Regions from separate parts of the Clostridium sp. MF28 genome, predicted to be linked through region 3. Evidence: riboswitches for the same ligand, from Rfam matches in the RefSeq annotation. Region 3 holds a riboswitch; each other region holds the start of a gene.

Region 1 (8,617 bases), 2.5 Mb from region 3:
AATGGAAAATATATTAACAGATATGAAATAATATATTTGTTTTCTAAAGGTATAGTATTCAATTAATCTTGTACCTTTAACTTATAAAAAATAACAGTAAGACTAATAATTCTATGGTCTTACTGTTATTTTTTATCCTTATTTGCTTATTTTAAATTTTGATACTAATTCATTTAATCTATGAGCCAATTTAGCTAATTGATTAGCTGAATCTCCTATTTCGTCCATAGTAACAGCCTGTTCTTCAGCTGATGCTGATACCTCTTCTGTTGCTGATGCCGTGTGTTCTGATATAATTGATGTTTCTTGCATTTCTACTACTGTATCTTTTGCTGTTTTAATCATAGATTCTGTAGAATTATATACATCTCGAACTACATCAAAAATGTTTCTTATAGCTTTTTCTATATTATCAAAATGAGTTTCAGCCTTTAACGCTGTTTCCATACCAACAGTAATTTCCTTAGAACCTTCATCCATACTACTACTAATGGTCTCAATTTGATTTTGTATTCCACTTATTAAAGCCGAAATCTGACTGGCAGCAGTAGCAGATTGTTCCGCAAGGGTTCTTACTTCATCTGCAACTACGGCAAATCCCTTTCCTTGCTCTCCAGCTCTAGCAGCTTCTATTGCTGCATTTAAAGCAAGTAAATTGGTCTGACTTGCAATGTTAGTTATAACTTCAACAATCTTACCAATTTCATTTGATCTCTCAAGTAACATTTTACTTTCTTCTAAATTGGTTTTATTGTTTTCAACAATTAATTTCATACTTTCAACAGCTTTATCCACCGCTTCAAAAGCAACCGCACTTATGTTATGTGATTCTTCAGCTGTTTCAAGCATATCATTACATTTATTAACAACAACTCTACTTACTTCTTCCATTTCAATTGTTTTCTCGCTGGCTAAAGTCACTTGTCTTGACTGCTCAGTTGTATTTTCTGCTATCACTTGTATTGCTTTAGCAACTTCTCCAGTAACCTTAATGCTATCATCACATGAATTTGCAAGATTAGTTGAAACTTCATTTACCTTTGATGATTCATTATTTATATCTGTAATTATGCCTCTTAATGCTTCTATCGTATGATTAAACGCTGTAGCAAGATTTCCAAATTCATCTTTGGATTTTACTTCTATCGAACCACTTAAGTCTCCAGTAGATATAACTTCCGCGAACTCATTAAGGCGTACTAAAGGTTTGATCAACTTAGTTGCTGCTGTAAATATAGCTGCTGATAAAATTACGATAATAGCTATAACTATCCCAATCATAATCAGTATCAAATGATTAGATGAAGCAAAAAGTTCATCCTCATAAACAACATTTATAACTGTCCAACCAGAAATCGGTGCCTTTGCATAGAATGCAATTTTTTTCTCAGATCCACTTCCAAATTTAAAAACTCCTGGTTTATCACCTTGAATGGCTTCATTAAGTTTAGTAAGATCTGAATCGTTAACTGTATTTATTTTCTCTTTCATGGCCCAATCTTTATTTGGGTGAACTATAAAAGTTCCATCACTTCCTAATAATACTCCGTAACCTTTTTGACCATATTTTAGATTTTTAACTTGATTTTCTACTGCTTCAATAGCTAAACTTGAGGCAGCTCCTGCTGTAACTTTTCCTTGTGCATCTTTATTCCACGCAACCATCATTACAACATTCTTATCATAAGCTTCAGAATATGTAGGCTTAAATATTGCATCATAAGGAACGCCATTTGTCTTTGAATATCTTTCTGAAGCTTCTGTTGCAGCACCTTTAGCCCAATTAGCAGTTGCAAATTTTCCATTGCTTACATTATAAAATCTCGCTTGTAGCTTATTCAAACTATCAGCGTTACTCCATTCACTAGGCTCTAGGCTATTTAGTATATGGACTGCTGCATATTCGTCTGGATATGTATTTTTAATAAAATTAAATCTTGATAAATTTAAATCATCTATTATGTTTAATGATCCATCTGTGCTATTTAAATTTAAACCAGGATTTTTTTCCAAAACTTGTTTAAGCACTGGGCTTTGAGCTGTTTCTTGAACTTCTGCCATTCTACTCGTCAGCCATGTATTAATATGACCAGTTGCTTCTGTTGTTCTTAATGACATGGAATTCACTAATTCGCTTTCTATAATGCTCCTAAAATTAATATATGCAAATCCTGTCAGCGATATCAATCCAACTATTACTAGCGGCAATATTATTACCATTAACTTTGATTTAAATGATATTCTCATGATTAATCATTTCCTCCTTAAGGTGTACAAATTTTTTAATCTTGAAATTCACCGTTATGCAACCATATATGCTTTAATTCTTCCTGATTTCTATCTAATGTTTTTCTCTCTCTCATAGCCTTTGCTGGTATACCCGCTACCAACTCATTTTTTTCAACATTTTTACCGACTAAAGAAGAAGCTGCTACTATTCCTTGTTTTTCAATTGTTACTCCAGGCAATATAGTTGAATTAGAATATATTTTAGCGTAATCTTTAATTACTACTTTTGCATATGTCCTTAATTCATGTTCATGCTCCTCATGAGAATGAGTAAAAATTGTAACGCCTTCGCCAATTCCTACTGAGTTACCTATTGTTATTCCACCTTTTGAATCTAGGAAAGCACCTTTGTTCATAAATACGTTATCTCCTATTTCTATATTGTCAGGAACATTGAAACGTACATTTTCTTCAGCTATAAAATTCTTTCCGCATGACTTAAATAATTTTTTTGCTAATATCTGTCTATAAGGAATAGCAAAATTGGCAATTAAGCACATAGGTGATTTATCTAGTACATCCCATAAAAAATGAAGATATCTTTTTTCTTCTGAAAATTCTAATTCATTATTTTTAGGTAAATAGTCCCCATATAATTTCATTTCATCTAATATTTCGTATGGAAAATAACATTTTAGAGAATTTAAAATTTCTATTACGCCCTCTTTATTTATCCCTTGTTTTACTATGACTTCTACTTCATTTAATAATTCGTCTATTTTACTCATATCATTTCAGATTATTAAAATCGCAAAAAATAATCTTTTCGCCTCCTTCATAGTCAAACTTTCAACGCGATTTTATAAGCAACATTAAGTCAAACTGTTTGTCCAACTTATTTTAGTTTTGCTACTAATTACTATGATTATATTTTATTAGCCTTCTCCACTCCCTTCTGATCTTTTAATATTATTTATAATTCAAACTTCGAATCTCTAGCAGCAAATACTTTGCACATGAAAAAATAATAAAAATAGCTTTCTTATTGTAAGTTTTAAGAGCGCAAAAATGGTGTCTACATAATTGTGGACACCAAAATTAAAATATAAAATTTATTATTCATAGATACATTTTGGCAACCTGACAATCATAGAAAATTAAATTTTTCCTTAGACTCATAGCTTTGCGACCCTATTTTTCAATAAGTGTGCCTATTGATATTATATTTTTTTCATTTTTATTCTATTATTACATCTTTTACAACATTTTTCAACTTATATACACTAAATTTAAGTTACAATATTGTAAAAATGGATATTATTTAATCGTTTAATTCAATATAATACCATTTATTCAATATAATATATTTATAAATTTAAATATATTATATATATTTTTCTTATCGCCATGCTAATAAATTCATTTAAAAATCAATAATTTTCTTCAATTTCATATATACCAATTCATGAAAATATATCTCCTAAAATTATTCTTTTATAGAATTTACTTTTTAAGTTCTGTATCAAACTCTCTTCTTGTCCAAGTTTTAAAATCAGCTGGATTTTCTTCATTAATTAAAAATACTCTTGCACCACGAGGAATTTTGTCATCTCCATATCCTCCGTATCCAGTATATCCAGCATATCCAAGCCTAACACCATCTAAAGTAGCACAGTAATTATTAAAATGATCATGCCCTACAAATATACCTTTCACATCACCAATTTTAACTATTTTGTTAAATAAGCATAAATTTATCTTGGCACAGCTCTCATCTTCAAGCCTTTCACCATTTACTAATCCAGTCTTACATGCCTTTTTAAACTTCTTTAAAGGTATATGAAAGAACATAAGCGCAGGTATTAATCTTTTATATTTTTTCTTCAAATTTATCGCTGTTCTTTTATACCACCATATTTGAGTAAGTTTTATCCAATCATATCCTCCAATAATGGCAGGAGCGTATTTTCCTGAATCTATCATATATATATTAAATTTAGGCGTTTTATCTTTTGAACTTTCTACAAGAAGATTATAATTACCTATCCTATCAAAAGTTTTATACCCCACTTGACTCAGATTATGTTTAAAGCTCATATATAAATTCATCATTTCTTCTTTCGTCATCATATTATGTTCATCATCATGATTACCAAAAACTATACACCAAGGTACATTTCTATTTTCCATTGGCTCCGCTATATGATTTATAGCTTTTTTTACATCTTCTGCTGTCTGACATTTGCCATCAATAATATCTCCTGATAATATAACCATATTGGGGTTTTCGTAATCTAATATCTTATTTATAAGCTCTATAGATTTGTCTCTGCTCGGTCCTTCATGTATATCTGTAAATTGAACTATTTTAAACTTGCCATTACTATCAAACCTAAGGTTATTTTTCATATATATTCACCTTTCTTAAAATATAATATTATATGAAAACTAGGTTGTATCTGACACTAACTATTTGCTAATTAGACCTTATTTTAAATTGTAAAAGGATCATTGCATTTTGCAACAATCCTTTATATCTTATAAAACATTAAATATATATTTTTTAATTAAATTTCTACATTTATCAATTAATTTATCACTTGGCTCACTAGAGTCTTAAACGTAAATTTATTATTACAACATATATATCATAATGATTTTATATTTTTATAGTTTAAATTCTTCAATTTTTTCTTTCAATTCCTCAGCCATATCTTTTAAATTATTAAAATTATCAACAAAGCTTTCTGTTGACGCTGTCACTTCTTGCGCTGTCGCTGAAACTTCCTCTGTTCCCGATGCTGTTTCTTCTAATATCGCTGATAAGTTTTCTACTTTTTCAACTACATCATCCTTCATATTATTTATGGTGCTCACACCTTCAGCTATTTTACTCACCTTTTCTGTTAAACTTTCTATAGCTGTTACTATTTCTGTAAATATCACTTCTGATTCTTTAACTGCATGCTCTTGATCATCTACTGTTCCACTTGTTTCTAATACCCTGTCAACTGCTAATTCTGATTTACTTTTTATTTCTTTTATTATTTCATCTATTTGTTTGGCTGAAACTGATGTCTCTTCTGCAAGCTTTCTTATTTCATCAGCGACTACTGCAAATCCCTTTCCTGCTTCTCCTGCTCTAGCTGCTTCTATTGCTGCATTTAAGGCTAAAAGATTTGTTTGCTCTGTAATCGCACTTATTGCCTTATTCATGGTGCCTATTTTCATTATACTTTCCGAAACTTCACTTACAACATCTTTTACTGATTCAGTACTTTTTTTAGTTTCATATGATTTATTTATAACGGTCTTTACAATCTTTATTCCATCTTTACCTAAATCATTTGCTTTTATTGCCATACCATTTACACTTTCAGTCGCTTCTTCTATCTTATTCATAGATTGAGATAGTAAGTCCATGCTGTGTGATATCATTTCTAAATTGTTAGAAGACTCCATAGTTCCACTTGATATTTGATTTATTGTCTCACTTACCTGATTCATCGACATTGCTACTTCTTTGCTCATACTAACTGAATTTATAGCATTTTTATTAACATTTATTGCCGAATTATCAACACTCTTAATTAATTTTGCAATATTTTTCTGCATTTTATTAAAACTATTTTCTAGAATTATAAATTCGCGAATATGATTATTTATAATAATTTCTTTGTTAAATTCTCCATTCGCAGTTCTTTCCATTCCATCTTTTAAGGAATTTACTCCTTTACTTATTCTCCTAGCAATAGCCATAGTTATAATTAATGTGATTACCGCTATTGCAAATATAATTATAATTGATGCTATAGTTGAATCATTTTCTGATTTCCTTAGCTCACTAGATGGGATTTTTAGTATTAACTTCCATCCAGTAAGTTCCGAGGTCTCAAAATACCCCTCATATGTACTATTATTATAATTGAATTTGATTTTACCTTTATCACCAGTTGATATCTGATTCCAGCAATTGTATTCAGTTGGCTCTGTTCCAGCAATTTTAGTTTTGTCATTGTCAGAAATAACTACACCATCTTTATCAGTAATAATAAACTCTCCGGTTTGTCCGTATTTTATACTTGATAACTGATCTGCTAGTTCACTTAGCTCTACATCTATAGCCATAACGCCTACCGGTACATTATTTTTAATCACAGCCTTATATATTGTTATTGCGCTTTTTCCAGTTATTTTATCTTGATAAGGACTATGAATAATATATTTATTCGGATTCTCTATAGTCTCTTTAAACCATGATTTTTCTGTAGCGTTATAATCATCTGGCAATTTACTATCAAGTATTTGAAATACTTTTCCAGTGTTGTCTGAATAATATATATTTAAAATACTTTCATCAGTCTTCTTAATTAATTTCATATCTCCATTCAATTTATTATATGGTGATTCTTCAATATTAAAATTATTATTCTCAATTAATGTTTTCAATGTATCTTCATAATATGTAATCTTATTATTTATTATTTCCTGTCCTATATTTGAGAGTAAAGTTCTATTTTCATCAAAACTCTTTTCATTACTCCTCCTTGATGTCGTTGTAGAAATGATACCTAAAATAACTACTGGTATTATTGCTAACATAGCAATTGTAATCAGTAAGTATAACCTTATACTTACTGATTTAATTTGACTTTGTGCTTTATGCATATTTTCCCCCACCTCATAATTAACTTCAACTCATATTATATCGCAAAATATGCCAAAATATCTCATTTTATATTCTTTTTATGAAACTATGCTCAAAAATGACATTTTTTTTGACATTAGTCATATTTATTAGCAATATTTTAATAAATCTTCTTATTTATTATCACATTCTCATTTAAATTGACAAATTTATATTTATTTTTGATAGAAAAAATTAAAAATCAACCTTTTTAGGTTATACCCTCAATTTTACTGGAATATAAATTCCTAAAGAAGAACAAAAGTGGCTGCGCCACGCTCTTTCTTTATACCATTTTTTACAGGTCAATATCCTTATACCCCATTGGTATCACTGGCTTTCAAAATCAAAAAATTCTATACTTTCCTAGACAATAAAAAAACAAAATCCAAGTTATATTAGTAACCTGGATTTTGCTTTCACTAAATTCTTATACATTATTTATTATTATGTTTCTACATATTTAATCCTGAATAAGCTTCTTCTCCATGTAAGGAAATATCTAATCCCTCTGCTTCCTGTTCTGAAGTAGCTCTTAAGCCCATTACTAAACTCATTACTTTAAGTATTACAAATGTCGCAACTGCTGCATACAAGGCAGTTGCACAAGTAGAAATTAAATGAGCTTTTAAAAGTGCAAAGTTACCATATATTAATCCATCACTCCCTGCTGGATTAATTGCCTTTGATGCAAAGATAGCTGTCGCTATAGATCCCCAAATTCCTGCTACTCCATGACAGCCAAAAGCATCTAAGGCATCATCGTATCCTAATTTCCTCTTCAATATAGCTATTGCGAAAAAGCTTAATGCTCCGCCAACTGCTCCAATAAGCACAGCTGATATAGGGCTCACGAATCCTGCCCCCTGAGTTATTGCAACTAACCCGGCTATAGCTCCACTTACTGTTCCTAAGGCTGTAGGTTTTTTATAGAGCAACCATTCACAAAGTACCCATGCAACTGCTCCTGCAGCCGCTGAAGTATTAGTTGTAAAGAATGCATTTACAGCTACATAATTCATTGCAAGAGCACTTCCTGCATTGAATCCAAACCATCCAAACCATAAAAGCCCTCCACCTAATATTGCCATAGGTATATGGTGTGGTTCAGGGATCGCTCTCTTTCTTTTACCAACAACAATTGCCGCAACTAGTCCAGAAACTCCTGAGTTTATCTCTACTGGATTTCCTCCAGCAAAATCAAGGACTCCTAAATTCCTTAACCATCCATTAGCTCCCCATACCCAATGAGAAATAGGATCATAAACAAATGTACTCCACAAAATAATCAATATTATAAACGCCGGGAAATTCATACGTTCAGCAACAGAACCTGAAATTACAGCTGCAGTAATCGCAGAAAACATTAACTGAAATACTACAAATTCTAAATGTGGTATTGTGCCTGCATAATCCGCATTAGGCGCCATTCCTATACCTTTTAGGAAACTCCAATCTAAACCACCTATTACTCCTTTTACATCTGGACCGAAGGCTAAAGTATAACCTATAAAAATCCATTGTAAAGATATAATAACAAGAGCTGCATAACTATGTACTGTAATACTTAATACATTTTTGCTTTTAACCATACCTCCATAAAATAAAGCTAATCCTGGCACCATTAGCATTACTAACGCTGCACTAATAATTACAAATCCCATATCTGCGCCGTTTAATAATTCCATTTTCTATTCCCCC
Region 2 (8,617 bases), 1.0 Mb from region 3:
CTAATCTTTCATTTGTCGCTCATAATGCAGTATTAGATGCATGTACAGGATCAAATCCTAGAGAAATAGATGATGCTACAATGGAAAAATTATTTGAATGCACATACTATGGAACTAAAGTTAATTTGTAAGATAAATAAAGGCAATTTTTTTAGTTCATAATCTTATAGAGATAAAGTACGTTGTTTTACATTAAGAATCATATAACTTTAAAAAAGTTATTGAGATAAACAATTGAATAATTATTAAAAGAATCGTTACAACATTAATAAAACAACAATGGCTCTCAACCTCAGAGAGTCTTTGTTGTTAATAAGGCAATAAGGATGAAAATTCCAATTATCTGACTTACCTGATGTCTAGAAGCTGTAACACCCTGACTTCTTTTAGTGAGAGGCAACAGCTACATGACGATAGATAAAGCTCAGCTAAGATTAAGATGGAGATCAAGCTCTATCTAAGCAAGTTTAATTTGAAATTATCAATAGAATTTATAAGCGTAGGGGGTACTAAGAGTGTACAAAATTGTTAACAAAAGAGAACTTACCAATAACATATTCTTGATGGATATAGAAGCGCCTAGAGTTGCTAAATCAGCAAAACCAGGTCAATTTATAATTATAAAAAATGATGAAAAAGGAGAAAGAATACCTTTAACAATTGCAGATTATAATGCGGAAAAAGGTACAGTGGCTATAGTTTTTGCAGCTATAGGAAAAGGAACTAAGCAGTTAGCAGCATTTAATGTTGGAGATTATGTTTCTGATTTTGTAGGTCCATTAGGTGTACCAAGTGAATTTATTCATGAAGATCTAGAAGAATTGAAAAAGAAAAATATTATCTTTATTGCAGGAGGCGTAGGAGCAGCTCCAGTTTATCCTCAAGTTAAGTGGATGCACGAACATGGGATAGCTGTAGATGTTATTTTAGGAAGCAGAAATAAAGATTTATTAATATATGAAGAAGAATTAAAGGCAGTTGCTGGAAATCTTTACGTAACAACAGATGATGGTTCGTACGGTTTTAAAGGAACTGGTTCAGATATGCTTAAGGAATTAGTTAATAATCAGGGTAAGAAATATGACCAAGCTGTTATCATTGGACCAATGATAATGATGAAATTTACTTCAATGTTAACTAAAGAATTAAATATTCCAACTGTAGTAAGTTTAAATCCTATAATGGTTGATGGTACTGGAATGTGTGGTGCTTGTAGAGTTACTGTTGGAGGAAAGGTTAAATTTGCATGTGTTGATGGACCAGAATTTGATGGACATTTAGTAGATTACGATGAATCAATGAGAAGACAAGCTATGTATAAAACAGAAGAAGGAAGAGAATTATTAAAACATGAAGAAGGAAACACTCATAACCATGGTGGTTGTGGATGTAAGGAGGATAAGTAATAGAGATGAACGATAGAATGAAAAGAACACCTGTTACTGAACAAGCTCCAGAAGTAAGAGCAAAAAACTTTAAGGAAGTTTGTTTAGGATATAATGAAGATGATGCTATAAAAGAAGCAAATAGATGTTTAAATTGTAAGAATCCTAAATGTGTTGAGGGATGTCCAGTATCAATCAATATTCCAGGATTTATATCAAAGGCTAAAACTGGAGATTTTGAAAGTGCTGCTAAAGAAATAGCAAAATATAGTGCACTTCCAGCGGTTTGTGGAAGAGTATGTCCACAAGAAAATCAATGTGAAGGTAACTGTGTACTAGGAATTAAAGGTGAAGCTGTAGCTATAGGTAAATTAGAAATGTTTACCGCAGACTGGTCAAGAAAAAATAAAGTAGATTTATCACAAACAGAACCTTCTAAAGGGAAGAAAGTTGCGGTAATTGGAAGTGGCCCTGCTGGTCTTACTTGTGCAGGAGACCTAGCTAAAAAAGGTTATGATGTAACTATATTTGAAGCACTACATGAAGCGGGTGGAGTTCTAGTTTATGGAATACCTGAATTTAGATTACCAAAGGATGATGTTGTTAAAGCAGAAATTGAAAACATAAAGAAGCTTGGAGTAACAATTGAAACTAATGTAATTGTGGGAAGAACAATAACTATAGATCAATTAATTGAAGATGAAAATTTTGAAGCTGTATTCATTGGATCAGGAGCAGGTCTTCCAAAGTTTATGGGAATACCAGGAGAAAATGCAAATGGTGTATTTTCAGCTAATGAGTTTTTAACAAGAGTAAACTTAATGAAAGCTTTTAAAGAAGAATATGATACTCCAGTTAAAGCAGGTAAAAAAGTTGCTATAGTTGGCGGAGGAAATGTTGCTATGGATGCAGCAAGAACTGCTTTAAGACTTGGTGCAGAAGCTCATATAGTATATAGAAGAGGTGAATCAGAGCTTCCAGCAAGAGCAGAAGAAGTACATCACGCTAAAGAAGAAGGAGTAATATTTGATGTTTTAACTAATCCAACAGAAATCTTAACAGATGAAAATGGATGGGTTAAAGGAATGAAATGCGTTAAAATGGAACTTGGAGAACCAGATGCTTCAGGAAGAAGAAAACCTGTAGTTAAGGAAAATTCAGAGTTTGTGTTAGACGTAGATACAGTAATAATGTCACTTGGAACTTCACCAAATCCATTAATTTCATCAACTACTAAAGGTTTAGAAATCAATGGTAGATCTTGTTTAGTTGCTAGTGAAGATGGATTAACAACTAAAGAAGGTGTTTATGCTGGTGGAGATGCAGTTACTGGTGCTGCAACTGTTATTTTAGCAATGGGAGCAGGAAAGAAAGCTGCTGCAGCAATAGATGAATATTTAAGTAGATAGCATTTAACATATTATATATTAAGAAGATTAGTTACAAGGAAATATAGATGTAACTAATCTTTTTTTGTTTATAATTTTAGACGATATTTAAGAAAAGTTATTTTTAAAATAAAAATAATGTCTCTATAAAAAGAGGAAATAATCTTAAAATTTCCTTAAAAATCTCTAATTTAGTATTCTTAATGATATTATTTGTTGATTTTATTATAGATTGATGATAATATTTCATATATATGAAATGAGTACATATTAATGTATTATATTACAATTGGAAGCTATGAAGAATTCTTTCTAAGTGGGCACTTTAAGGGTTTGGAGCTAGTTGTGCAACCGACCAATTAAGATTAATTAATTATTTTATTAGTTAGTTTTAATTGGTTTTTTATGTGAAAAAATTTACTTGATTTATATATAAATAAGAACTTATATATCTTAAGTTTAAGCATTACGTAAGTAAGCTCATTGAGAGAAGATTTCAATTTTTATGAATTACAATTATACTACAGCTACAGTAAGGGTTAAATTAAGAGGTATATAAGTATTAATGAAGGGGATGAGACTGTTATGGATATTTTTGTAGCTAGACAGCCTATATTTAACAGGAAAAATGAAGTTGTTGCATATGAACTTCTATTTAGAAATGGACAAAATAATTTCTATAACAATACTAATGGGGATGAAGCAACTTTAAAGGTTATAGCTAATACATTTTATACATTTGACTTCAAAGATATTACTGATAACAAGAAGGCATTTATAAATTTTACTGAAGAATTGATAAAGAAAGAAATAGCAACCATACTTCCTAAAGAATATGTTGTGATAGAAATTTTAGAAAATATAGAACCAAATGATGAAATTGTGGATGCGTGTAAAAGACTTAAGAAAAGAGGATTTATATTAGCATTAGATGATTTTGTATTCCATACTAAATATATTAAATTAATAGAAATAGCTGATATTATAAAGATAGATTTTAAAATCACTACAGGGGGAGAAAGAAAGAAAGTATTTGAACTAAAAAAAATAAATAATAAAATAAAGTTTTTAGCTGAAAAAGTAGAGAACAAAGAAGAATATGATGAGGCTTTGAAACTAGGATATTCATACTTTCAAGGATATTATTTTAGTAAACCAATAGTGCTTTCCAGAAAAAACATTCCGACTAACAAAGATACAGCAATAAAAATTTTAAAGTTAATTAATAAAGACGATTTTGATTTTAATAAATTAGAGGAACTAATAATAAAGGATTTAGGTTTATCATATAAAATAATCAAATTGATAAATTCGTCTGCATACTGCCTAAAGAATGAAGTAAGATCTATAAAATATGCTATTGCACTTTTGGGAAGAAAAGAGATTATAAAATGGTTATATGTAGTTCTGCTAAATGATCTAAAGGAAAATAACACAGATGAACTTATAAAAGTCTCATTGCAGAGAGCGAAGTTATGTGAATTAATATGTAATATGAGTGAGTATAAAAATAATGTTTATTCAGCTTATATGGTAGGATTATTTTCAGTTATGGACGCAATTTTAAATTGTTCAATTGAAGTGATCTTAAAAGAATTATATATAGATGATGAAATAAAGGAAGGACTAATTGAAAAAGATAATTACTTGAATAAAATATTGAAATTGGCTATTAACTATGAAAAGGGTCAGTGGGAAAATGTTGAGTTTTATACTAAGGAAATAGGGGTTAATGATAATAAGCTTGCAGAAGCCTATATAGATGCTATAAAATGGGCAGATGATGTTGTGAGTTAAAAAAATAAGGGGCTGTTGCAAAACTAACATAGTTAGTTTTGTAGCGGCTCATTTTTTTAGATATAAAAAATGTGAATTCCGAAGAACTCACATTCATTGTATAATTTACTTATGCTAAAAACCAAATTACACAATAAAGATTATACTGAGATTAATGATAATTTTCAACTTATATTACCATTAAATCTAGAAAATTTAATACCATCAGATGATTCAGTCCGCTTGCTAAGCCATGTATTGGAGGGATTAGATTACACGAAGTTGTATAAGGCGTACTCTTCCGTTGGAAGAAAACCGGCAGTGGAACCTAAAATTATGTTCAAAATAATATCATATGCTTATTCTCAAAATATTTATTCAAGCAGGAAAATCGAAAAAGCATGCAAAAGAGATATAAATTTTAAGTGGTTACTTCAATGTTATAAGGCACCGGATCATGCTACAATCAGTAGATTTCGTAAAGACTATATTTCAAATGAGGTAATTGAAGATTTATTTTATCAACAAGTTAATTATTTAGCAAATCAAAATGAAATACTATTTGAAAATGCATTTATTGATGGTACTAAAATCGAAGCGAATGCTAATCGTTATACATTTGTTTGGAAAAAAACTATTTTAAAAAATGAAGAAAAAATGTTTGATAAAATTCTTGTTCTTTTAGAAAATATTAACCTTGGAGAATTAAAAAAATTTACTGTTCAGAAAGAAACATTAATAGATGATATTGATAAAATTCTTCAATGGCTTGAATATGAAAAAAAGAAAAGAAACATAGAGTTTGTTCATGGAATTGGTAAAAGAAAAACCAAAATTCAAAAGTGGACAGAGCAACTATCTGAATATAAAGAGAGAGAAGAAAAATATAATTTGAGTAAAAAAATATTTTCAAAAAGAAATAGTTATTCTAAAACTGATCCAGACGCAACTTTCATGCATATGAAAGATGATCATATGAGAAATAGTCAATTAAAACCTGCATATAATGTGCAAATCGCAGTTGAAAGTGAATACGTAACCGGCGTCGGAATATTTGATGATAGAAATGATATAGCAACATTAATACCTATGCTTAATAATATGAAAGAAAAAATTGGTCGTAAATATCTTAATATAATTGCAGACTCAGGTTATGAAAGCGAAGAAAACTATTTATTCTTAGAATCAAATAAGCAAACTCCTTATATAAAACCACAAACTTATGAGAAGTGGAAAAAAAGAAGTTTTAAAAATGATATAAGTAAGCGCGAAAATATGAAATATGATGCTGAATCGGATTTTTATATTTGTCATAACAATAGAAAATTAATACCTACCTCTATTATTTATAGAAAATCCGCAAGTGGATACAAATCAGAAGTAACTGTGTATGAATGCGAAAACTGTGATAATTGCGATTACAAAGTAAAATGCACAAAAGCAAAAGGAAATAGAAAAATGCAGGTTTCAAAAACTTTTGTGGAAAAGCGTGAAATATCCTATAAAAATATTACAACTGAATTTGGAACTAAATTAAGAATGAATAGATCTATTCAGGTCGAAGGAGCATTTGAAGTTCTAAAAAGTGATTATGAATTCAATAGATTTTTAACACGTGGAAAAAATAGCGTTCAAACTGAATTTATTTTGCTTTGTTTTGGTTACAATATTAACAAATTACATTCAAAAATACAAAATGAAAAAACTCAGAATCATCTTCATGAATTGAAACCTACTGCCTAATTATGGAATAAATTAACTAGGCTTATTTTAGTGTGCTTAAAAATCAGAATTCTTTAAATAATTAATATTGTATTTCAAATATTTGGAGATTTGCTGGCTTAAACCGAAAAGGAGCATCGCTCCTGATTAAAATTTAATCATTTTGCGACACTCCCTTACTCTAATTGGTAAAAAAAGAAAATACTATATCAAAACTCTAGGAAAAATTTCAATATAAGTAAATTGTATATTTACATTAACATTATACGACATAAACTGTTTTAATTCAACAATAAAAATATAAAAAAGGTGCAAATGGCAAAAAAAAATAATATTATATTATTTTTCATTGGAATAGTATTAAATTTTAGGATAAATATTCTAAAATTGCTAATAGGTATAAGTAATTAAATCAAAAAAATGATAGGAGTTTTAGAAACTGATCTTTAATGTGAAAAGAGATAGCAGTTAGATTAATAAATGCTATCTCTTTTGGTGTAGTTGAAAAGTAATATTTTCACTAATAATTATTTGCGAAATTTAAAGATATTATACATAAAAATAAAAAAAGTAATGACAAAATAATAATATTTCGAGATTTACTAAGTACTCCTTTCAATTATAAAGGGATAATAAAATTTATGATTGATAACAATGAGAATATACTTTTTATCAGAAAAATTTATGTTTTATGTCAGAAAATTATATTTATTAACGAATAATATATTGAGTGTGTAAAAATTGATTCCCATATACCCCTTAATATGTGGTTACATAACACTCCTATATTTTACTATACCTACTAACAGTAAATCCCCTGTAAATTGATGATAAATTTACAGGGGATTTCTAAATTTATTTAAAGCATAATATGCTAAAGAGTAGTAATTTACAATGCATTGATGTTTCAGTCACAATATTAATTTCATCTGATTATTATATAATAAATATTATTCAGTAGTTAATATTTATTGGATTTTACACCCCATTATTAATACGAGGTGAAATTAATGAAAATAAAAGTGATAAATAGTTACCCGGCTTGTATATGGGAAGAAGATATTATTAAAGCAATTCACGATCTATGTCTTGAAGAACTTCAAGAAAAGCTGGAGAAATATAAATCTGATAACTCGAGCAAAGCAATTGCTAATTGTCATATTTCAAAAAGAGAGTTTTGTTGCAAAAAACAAGTATTTATAGAAATGACAGCAATGTTTGATATTGTTGATATAATAAATTAGAAAAAAATATTTAGTTAGAGAATTATACTAAATTAAAAACAGTCTCTATTAAAAGATGAGGAGATTGTTTTTTGTTTTTGGAAAATTGTAATGAGGTTAAGAGTGTGAAAAAGTTACATAGGAATCTATTTAACAAGATTGAAAATAATCAGCGGATGGAAATTGAATCCATTTTTTCTCGTGGAACTTTTATCATATCTATTTTTAAAGGAAATGAATTAAACAATATGAGAATAATTATCGGATTCATGTAAATTGAGTGAATTTTGTGGTATAATTTAGAGTATAAGTAAATTGCTTATTAGTTTTTGATATTTATGTAAAAATAAGTGATTAAGCTTAGTAGTTTATAGAATGATTATGGAATTAGGTATTGGGATTAAACATGATAACTTTTATATCTTAAAGGACGAAGGGAAGGATAAATACAATGTTTAAGAAAATGAAAATATCCCAAAAATTAATAGGAAGTAGTGTGATATGTACTGTATTCTTAGTTTTAGTCGGCATAGCTGGTCTATTTAGCATGAACAAACTAAATATAAATACAGATAAAATTTATAATAATAATTTAATGAGACTTCAAAAGTTATACGTAGTAAAAAGTAATATTAACTTAGGACTATCTGATATGGAACATATTATTAATAGTAATTTTAAAAATGATATAGATGAGGCACAAAAAGATTTAGCAGATTTATCTGATTTAAATAATAAAACTTTTGAAGAAATTGAAAAAATACCTTATTCTAGTGAAAAAGAAGAAGCTGATTATAAAAAAGTTAAAGATTCATTAACTAGGTATAGGGATATAAGAACAAAGATAATAAAGGATGTTACTGACAATAATTATGAGGAAGCTATTACATTATATAATTCGGAGTATTTTACTTTAAGAGAAGAGATAGCAAATGATATAAATGTTGTAATAAATGAAAATATTGATGCGGCCAAAGCAACATCAGAATCAAGTAACGCAGTTTTTAAAAATTCGTTTAAATTTCTTGCAATATTTATTGTTATTTCAGCATTGATATTAGCCATATTAAGTGGTGGATTAGCAATTTGGTTAAGAAAGAGAATAAACAGCATAGTTAATTTT
Region 3 (8,617 bases):
AACATTTCCTCCTCATTAGAATAACTATTTTCTTTAATCCCATACTCAAGTAACGCTTTTGGAGTACTGCCACCACTTTGATCTAAAGCTGCAATAAATCCTTTACCTGTATGTATTCGGTTCATTTGATTTTCATTCATCTAATTCTCCTCCTTCTCTTTATCTTAGATTAGAATCATGTCTTACTTTTTATTATAGTGTCTTTCTCTATTAATTATGCGTTTGCTAATATTATAAATTTAACACAATCTGCAATCACTATAAATAAAGCTCAAAGAAATAATATAAGTCCTTTGAGCTTTATTTATAAATTCACATATAGGTGATTAATTATTATCCAAACTAATGAGTAATTGAATACTTTTTTATGAATTACGCATAACTAATGTTGGAATATATTAAAATGATTAATTCTATTAAGTAAATTACTTAATTCAGCTCCTTCAAAGGAACTTATTTCACTAGTAAATTTTGCTTTAAATATACTATGGAAGGGGAAATATATTATGAAAAAATCTACTATAGTGTTTTTTATATTTTTATTATTGTCATTTACTAATTTAGCTCAAAATACCAGTGCTGCTCCCATAAGTTTAAGTCAAGGTATTTATAATGTACGAGATATTAATCTACCAATAGGTTCTACTGTGACGGCTAGAATTAATGACCCTAACGGTAGAGTTATTATCTTCGTCATTGATAATAACCAATACATGAGAGAACTTACAAGGCTAGATTCTCAATCAAACGAACAAACTCTTAAACCTTTTAACTATGGCTATTCAGTTATAATTTTTGGGAATACTCCTGTTACTTTCTCCTAAAAAACTTTCTCAATTCATATACTTTTAATTTTTTCTGCAATAACAGCAATATAATTTCAAAACCAAAAGCATCAGTTAAACTTTCTAATCTACTGCTTTTAAATGTATTTACTCAACAGTGAATTTTATATTTATTTTACATACTCTTCTTATAAGTGCAATAGAGCATAAAAAATGCAGTCAAGTTAATGACTGCACTTAATGGGATCTAAAGTAAAAATTGAAAATAGCTCAACTTTCACAACTATATTTTATCACATTTATTTATAAATTTTAAGCAATAAATAAAGCAGTAGAAAAATTTCTTCTAACTACTGCTTTTAGTTTTACTTTATTGGGCAATTGCCTTCATTAATGTTACAACATCATCTTCACCCGGTAACCAAGCACCGCCTTTTTTAGTTAATGTTATTGTTACTGTCTGTGGTTCTTCTTTTAATATACCAGACGCCATACTGCCCCCTATAAGCTTAAAAGCTTCTGTATATATTTGTTGTTCAGTCATTGAAGGATTTTCAGTAACTTTTTTCATTATTTCACTCTGGCCATTTTCAGTGATTTTCTTCATATCAAACCCTTTTATTTTAACTTGAACTTTTGCTGTGTCCTTTTCTGTTGACGCAGAAACCACTTCATATTCCACTTTAGTTAATCCTGTAATAATATCTTTCTTAAAAGAATTTTTTATATCATCTGTTAGAATGCTTTCATCTAAACCTGAATTTCCAAAGGCCATCATCATGCCATCATCAAAGCTACTTCTAAATTCAGTATAATCTTCTTCCTTCATCCCTATCTTGTCCATATTAGTTTTATCATCTTTTAAAAGTAGATCTAAAAATATTTTAGCACTTTCTTCTGGAGTTGCTTTTGTTCCGCAACCTACTAGCATTATTGTTACCATCATAACAGCTAACAATATGGTAGAAATTCTTTTGATTTTTTTCATTATTATTCCCCCTAAAATATAGTATTTAATTTCATATAGCAATACATTAATTACCACATGGTTAATATTTTATTATATTTTCCAATTAATTTCAACATTTATTTCATATTAATTCAATACTTGGGCATATATGTAACCAGTTAAGTTAAATAATAAAGAGGCAAACTAGAAATTCTTAACTAGAGCGCCTCAATTGCTTTATTCACATTTCGCTATAAGCATATATTACAAACTATAATATAAGTTGTTGGAAAATACAGGACTCGAACCTGTGGAGCTTTTACACTCACTAGCTTAGTAAGCCAGCCCATTAAACCACTCTGACAATTTTCCATATAAGAGAATTTATTTAATTGTTCTCCTTAGCAATTCATTGTACTCATTCAGTGCAAAGTTTAATCTTCTACACGCACTAATCACCTCCCTATCTAATGAATTTCCTTCATCGCCCATAATTTTGCATAAGGCTTGTCTCATTCTACTAATCATCATCTCTTTTTCTTTTAAATATTCCAAATATTTACCCTCCTTACTTTTTTTATTAGTATAACCCCTAAATAGTAAAATTTATGTATCACTTGTTACATAAATAGGTTGCGGCCAAAATATTCATATTATTTACATATATTCTATGTATAACCTCAGAACTTCAAATGTAATTACTTAATATGATGAACGCATGAAAATTATATATTTCTGGATTAATAATTCCACATCTGTTTTATAACCTAATTTTCTATTGTTCTCTGTGTATATTGTTTAACATTTCTTAAGTGTATCTAATATATTAAAAGTAAATGAGGTGTTTATGATGCCAAATAATGAAAATGAAATATTTTATATAGTTGGCGCCATACTTACTATATTAGTAAACGTGCCAGAGATTATAAGACAAATAAATATTAATTTAAAGTTCAATGAATCTATAAAGCACCATAAAATACTATGATTAGGATGCAAAAAAAGCGCTTAGAATAATTCTAAACGCTTTTTCCTTCCAAAAATTAATTCCTCTATAATTGTAATTTTGTCTTAGTTGAATACAGAAACATTTATTTCACTAGTTATATTTAATAATAAAAAGCATTCCCTCTAATTTAATATAATACTACAAAGGTATATTTTCTTATTCACAATTAATAGATATCCTATATTTTAAACTTAGCTATAATCCATCTTAACTCTTCAGACATTTGAGATAGAAGTTTACTAGATGAAGCTATCTCCTCAACAGATGCCAATTGTTCCTCAGCCGCTGCCGATATTGTTTGAGTCTCATCAGCTATATTACTACTTATGTTTTTAATATTATTTACTGAATCAACAGATTCTTTAGTTCCTACAGTTACTTCAGTGATAGAATATGATATTTCATGAATCTGACTAGATATTTCTATTATCATTTGAAGGATTTCCTTAAAACTTATTCCTGCAACATCAACGACATCTGCTCCTGTTTTAACTTCTTTTGAGTTTTCATTCATAACAGCAACTGCACTATTGGTTTTGTTTTGTACATCATTAATAATTCCAGCTATTTCTTTAGTTGCCTCTTGTGATTGTTCTGCTAACTTTCTAATTTCTTCCGCTACTACACTAAAACCTTTCCCGGCTTCCCCAGCCCTTGCAGATTCTATTGCCGCATTTAATGCTAGAAGATTTGTTTGCTCTGATATACCTTGGATTGTATCAAGTATTTGTCCAATTTTCACTGATTTCTCTTCAAGCTCGCTTATAATATGCGATGTTTCACTAGTCTTTTTCTCTATTATTTCCATTTGGTTCATTGCCTTCACTACAGCCTCTTCGCCAGCATTTGCTGATATTTTTGCCTTATCTGTTAACGATGAAACAGATTTTGTATTTTCAGATACTACATTTATCTTATTAGATATGTTTTCAACCACTTTGTTTGTACTATTAGCAAAAGAAAATTGCTCATCTGCTCCATGTGCCATTGTTGTTACTGCGGATGCAACTAGATTTGATGCATCTGCTGATTGCTCAGCACTTGCTGTAAGCTCTTCAGATGATAATACTAACTGCTCAGATGTATTTCCTAATTGTTTTATTAGTTCAATAATGTTTTTGGTCATCTTATCTATCGCATTACTTACAACACCAAATTCACTCTTATCATTAAGACTTTCTTCTTTTATCTTTACAGAAAAATCACCTTGTGATAAAGAACCCATGTATACTACAAAGTCATTTAATCTCTTTGTGATACGTTTTGTTATTAGTATTCCTAATAAAATTGCTAATATTGAAGCTATAATAACAATACTTATAAATGTTGCTGTTGCAATTTTTAAATTTGCTTTATCCTGAGCGTTTATTTTTTCAGCAATTTGTCTATTATGTTCTCCAAGTTCAACTAAATCAGCTAAGAAAGTATCAGCATATGATTCAACGTTTTTCTCATAGTATTCGTACGCTTCTTGATTTTTGTTTTCAATGGCTAAATCTAGTGCGACTTTTCTTCCTTCCCTATATTTAGCTAAATTACTATCAATCTTACTGATCTTATCAGCCTCAAAATCATCTAATTTCATTTTTTTATAAAGAGCCATATAGTTGTTAAATTCTTCAGCACGAGTATTTATATCTTTTGTTAAATTACTATTTTCATTTTTATCAGTAGTTACCATAATTCTAAAAATGTCAGCTGATATAGCCCTTGCATGCACTCTAGACTCACTAAGCCATTCACTAGATAGCAGTCTTTCACTATACATGACCTCCATACTTTTACTAGACGTTTGTAAAAAATAGTAACCGGTTATTCCAACTGCAAATAATCCTACTAAAGAGCAAATTATAAGCATCGCTAATTTTCTACCTACCTTTAAATTATTAAGCCACGTCATTTTATTGTCCCCCTTATCTTAATACTAGGATCTTAAATATAATTTCATTATTACAATATATTTATTAAAATGATTAATAAAAAATAAAAAACCAACAAAAACTTAATATGTTTATGGATTACTAAGTTTTAATTGGTCGGTTGCACAACTAGCTCCAAATTCTCAAAGTGCCCAGATATAGAGAATTTTTCATCGCTTCCAATTGTTCTATTTTTTATAAATACACTTACCTAATATATAGAAATATTATCATATTCATGCAAAAAAATCAATAATGCTTAATATAAATTGTCGAAATTTATTCCATTAGCTTCCGATTATACTATTCTTATTTACAGTAGAAAATTTTTAATTATACGAAACTTCCCTGTACAACCATATCAATTCACTAGTTCTCCTTAAATTAATGCATCTCAACTAATAAGTACTTTTCTAAGATTCAAGAATGAAAAAAACTACGCAGAATCAAAATTAATTCGACTTAGGATTTTTTCATAATTTTATTTACCAATAAATCACAAATAAATGCTATATATAAATAGGACGAACCTTAAAAATAGATACTAAACGCTCTATTTTTAAGGTTTCTTTTTATACATTCTTATAGAATTACATCCGCAATGTAATATTATTTTCTAAAGCACCCCCCATTCTTCACAGTTCCATATATCTGTAGCAATATCTTTATAAAATTCCGATTCATGACATACTAAAATCATGCTTCCTTCATATTCTTTTAACGCACGCTTTAGTTCATTTTTAGCATTAATATCTAGGTGATTTGTTGGTTCATCTAATACTAATACATTTGTATATTCATTAATAAGTTTGCATAACCTGACTTTGGCTTGCTCTCCTCCGCTTAATATATTAATGGGGCTATCTATATGCTGCCTTGTTAATCCACACCTAGCCAATTCTCTTCTTACCTCCGTTTGAGTTAGGTGAGGAAACTCACTCCAAACATCATATAAAACTGAATTAGTGCTATTCCATGCAATTTCCTGCTCAAAATATCCTATTTTTCTATGCTCACTTAAAGTAATTTCACCATTTATAGGTTTTAGCATTCCAAGTAAGGTTTTTAGCAGAGTAGTCTTTCCTAATCCATTAGCTCCTGTTACTGCAATTTTTTGTCCTCTTTTCATTTTTAAGTTTAAAGGTTTGCTTAAAGGTCTGTTATATCCGATAATCAAGTTGCTTACTTCAAGGATTATACTTTCTGGCATTTTTACAGTTTTAAAATTAAAATGAGGTTTTATAATTTCTTTTTTTATTTCTATTCTTTCAATCTTATTAAGTTTCTTTTCTCTTGATTTAGCTTGCTTTGAAGTTGAGGCTCTTGCTTTATTTTTTCTTATATAATCTTCAAGCTTTTCTATTTCATTTTGTTGTTCTTTATATTCAATCAATCTCTGTTCTTTTCGTATTTCGTATAGTTTAATAAAATAATCATAATTCCCTTCATATCTTGTTAATACTTTGTGCTCAAGATGATAAACTACGTTTACTACATTATTTAAAAAAGCATTATCATGTGATATTAATATAAATGCATTTTCATAATTTGCTAGATAATTCTTAAGCCATTCAATATGCTCTTCATCCAAATGATTAGTCGGCTCATCCAGTAATAAAATATCTGGCTTTTGCAAAAGTAATTTAGCGAGTAAAATCTTAGTTCTTTGCCCGCCACTTAAAGTTGAAACATCTTTATCCAAAAGTTCCTTAATTCCAAGACCTACTGCAGTTGCCTGTATTTTAGAATTAATGCTATAGAAATCATTTTTATCTAATATTTCTTGCATAATAGCAATTTTATTTAAAGATTTTTCCATATCCTTCTCACTCATATTTTGAAGATCAATATATAAACTATTAATTTTACTTTCTATATTAAATAAATTAGCAAATGCTTCTTTTAAGAAATTTAATGCATCAATTCCTTCTTTCAAATCAACCAATTGATCCATATAACCAATGCTGAATTTATTATTCCACTCAATAGTACCTTTATCTGGTAATATCTGATCAGTAATAATTTTCATCAAAGTCGATTTTCCTTCTCCATTAGCACCAATAAGTCCAATATGCTCTCCTTTTAATAACCTAAAAGATACATCATTAAATAATATTCTATCGCCAAATGAATGACTCATGTTTTCAATTGTTAAAATACTCATATTCTACATCTCCTTGTGTCCTCATAATAAATGATATCATCATGTAATATGAAGACCAAGTTTAAGAATAAATCTGTAATGTTTATAATCATACTGAAAAAAGGCATATTCTTCATAGTAATGACTGTGAAAAATATGCCTTTTCTCTTATATTTTAAGTAGAATTTTTTTGTTTCCTTATTATTCTTCTAATACTACCTTCAGTTAAAAAATACTGTTCAGCTAAAATTTTAACGGACATTCCAGATGAATACTTATTAAAAATTTCTTTATCTCTTGCACTAAGATATCTTTTAGTCTCAGTATTTTCTCCCCATGATTTTTTGTTTTCATTTTTTCTTGGTATATAGATATATCCACCATCTGTATATTTTTGAATTAGTTCAATTATATTATATGGCAATATATTTTGTGCTTTTTCATATTTCATAATTTCTTCGCTCCACTCTACATTTAATATCTAAATGAAGATGCAAAGACCTATTATAATATGAAAAACTTAATGTTGATATATTGGCTCCAGGCAAAAGTTTTTCACATATTATAATCTTTGCATGGAGCTAACTACTATTACTAGAAACATAATGAATTCACTTCCTTTTTATTCTATAATATTATATCACAATAACTTGTGTCAATTTTGACGCTTTGAGCCTCAAATTTAATTCTTATTTCTAAATCCTAAGAAGATACTTCATTATAATTTAACTCAACTTACTAAAAACATAATCAATATCTCTAGTTATTTTAGTATCTATAAATCCATTGTCCATCATACTTTTTAGTATTTCCATTGCCTTTTCGTGGGCTAATCCCTCTCTATATGGTCTTTCCTCTGTAAGTGCCTGATAGATATCAAGACAAGTCATAAGACGCGAATTAAAATCTAATTCTTTATCTGTCATCCCAATAGGATATCCTTTTCCATTTAACTTTTCATGATGATTTGAAGCCCACTCAGTTATATCCTCAAATCCTTTTATTTCTTGAAGTGCTAATCTAGTGTACTCTGGATGTTTCATTATAATTTTAAATTCCTCATTAGAAAGTTTATCAGGCTTGTCTAACACATCATTTGGCACTGCTAGTTTACCAATATCATGAAGATCTGCAGCAATAATTAGCTTCATCTTTTCTTCCTTCTCTAAGTTATAGAAATCTGCCATAATAGCCGCCTTCTCTGATAAACCCTGAGAATGCCTTTGAGTATAGCTAGATTTAGAGTCAATAATCTTTGACAACACATTAGTTATACCATGAATCTCTTCAAATGATAATTCCAGACTATGCTTTGGAATTCTTTTTTCTAATTCTATACTAATAAAACTATTTTCTAAATTCATCCAGAACTTTTTCTCTTCAGTAACTTTAAAAAACGCTTTTACAATTCTTGAAGAAAATGATATATTTTCTTGATTTCTTACAAATTCACAAACTTTGTTTTGCATATCTTGATTATTATTCTGCAAATCAAAGGTCTTTTCTAAAGCATCTGCGATTGCTATAATTTGCGACATTAGAGGAATTTCTTCTCCTCTTAAACTAAAGAATCCTGTACCATCATACCTTTCATGATGGTACTTTATTATATTTTTCACATTAGTAAGCAATGGATAGTTTTTAATATTACTTTCTCCAATTGTACAATGTTCTTTTACACCTTCTAATAATGCTGCATTTTTTAATTCTTTTGTAGCTAATTTTTCATGCAGGCTATATTCACTTAACCCATTGTCATGAAGCATTGCAAGTGCAGCTACATCATGGAGCTCTTCTGAATTCAGCCCCAGT

The links. A riboswitch is a leader RNA that binds a small molecule or an ion and turns the genes downstream of it on or off. The one in region 3 is predicted to bind cyclic di-GMP.
Region 1: another riboswitch for cyclic di-GMP. It lies ahead of AXY43_RS19380 (acyltransferase); the one in region 3 lies ahead of AXY43_RS03325 (methyl-accepting chemotaxis protein).
Region 2: another riboswitch for cyclic di-GMP. It lies ahead of AXY43_RS26040 (EAL and HDOD domain-containing protein); the one in region 3 lies ahead of AXY43_RS03325 (methyl-accepting chemotaxis protein).

Annotation. Positions count from the first base shown of each region.
Region 1 is NZ_CP014331.1:4,424,962-4,433,578, reverse strand. Features, by position in the region: gene putP (sodium/proline symporter PutP) at 1-31, shown strand, start outside; gene AXY43_RS19385 (methyl-accepting chemotaxis protein) at 139-2,247, opposite strand; gene AXY43_RS19380 (acyltransferase) at 2,283-3,017, opposite strand; cyclic di-GMP riboswitch class I at 3,361-3,451, opposite strand; gene AXY43_RS19375 (metallophosphoesterase family protein) at 3,733-4,638, opposite strand; gene AXY43_RS19370 (methyl-accepting chemotaxis protein) at 4,897-6,897, opposite strand; gene AXY43_RS19365 (ammonium transporter) at 7,372-8,604, opposite strand.
Region 2 is NZ_CP014331.1:5,900,471-5,909,087, forward strand. Features, by position in the region: gene AXY43_RS26025 (iron-containing alcohol dehydrogenase) at 1-131, shown strand, start outside; gene AXY43_RS26030 (sulfide/dihydroorotate dehydrogenase-like FAD/NAD-binding protein) at 516-1,406, shown strand; gene gltA (NADPH-dependent glutamate synthase) at 1,406-2,794, shown strand; cyclic di-GMP riboswitch class II at 3,056-3,139, shown strand; gene AXY43_RS26040 (EAL and HDOD domain-containing protein) at 3,359-4,570, shown strand; gene AXY43_RS26045 (IS1182 family transposase) at 4,682-6,292, shown strand; gene AXY43_RS26050 (hypothetical protein) at 7,282-7,515, shown strand; gene AXY43_RS26060 (methyl-accepting chemotaxis protein) at 7,946-8,617, shown strand, end outside.
Region 3 is NZ_CP014331.1:784,099-792,715, forward strand. Features, by position in the region: gene AXY43_RS03300 (fructose bisphosphate aldolase) at 1-140, opposite strand, end outside; gene AXY43_RS03305 (hypothetical protein) at 507-824, shown strand; gene AXY43_RS03310 (DUF5105 domain-containing protein) at 1,156-1,773, opposite strand; tRNA gene AXY43_RS03315 (tRNA-Ser) at 2,022-2,106, opposite strand; gene AXY43_RS03320 (Spo0E family sporulation regulatory protein-aspartic acid phosphatase) at 2,119-2,289, opposite strand; gene AXY43_RS03325 (methyl-accepting chemotaxis protein) at 2,922-4,643, opposite strand; cyclic di-GMP riboswitch class II at 4,769-4,852, opposite strand; gene AXY43_RS03330 (ABC-F family ATP-binding cassette domain-containing protein) at 5,279-6,826, opposite strand; gene AXY43_RS03335 (CD3324 family protein) at 6,981-7,256, opposite strand; gene AXY43_RS03340 (HD-GYP domain-containing protein) at 7,531-8,617, opposite strand, start outside.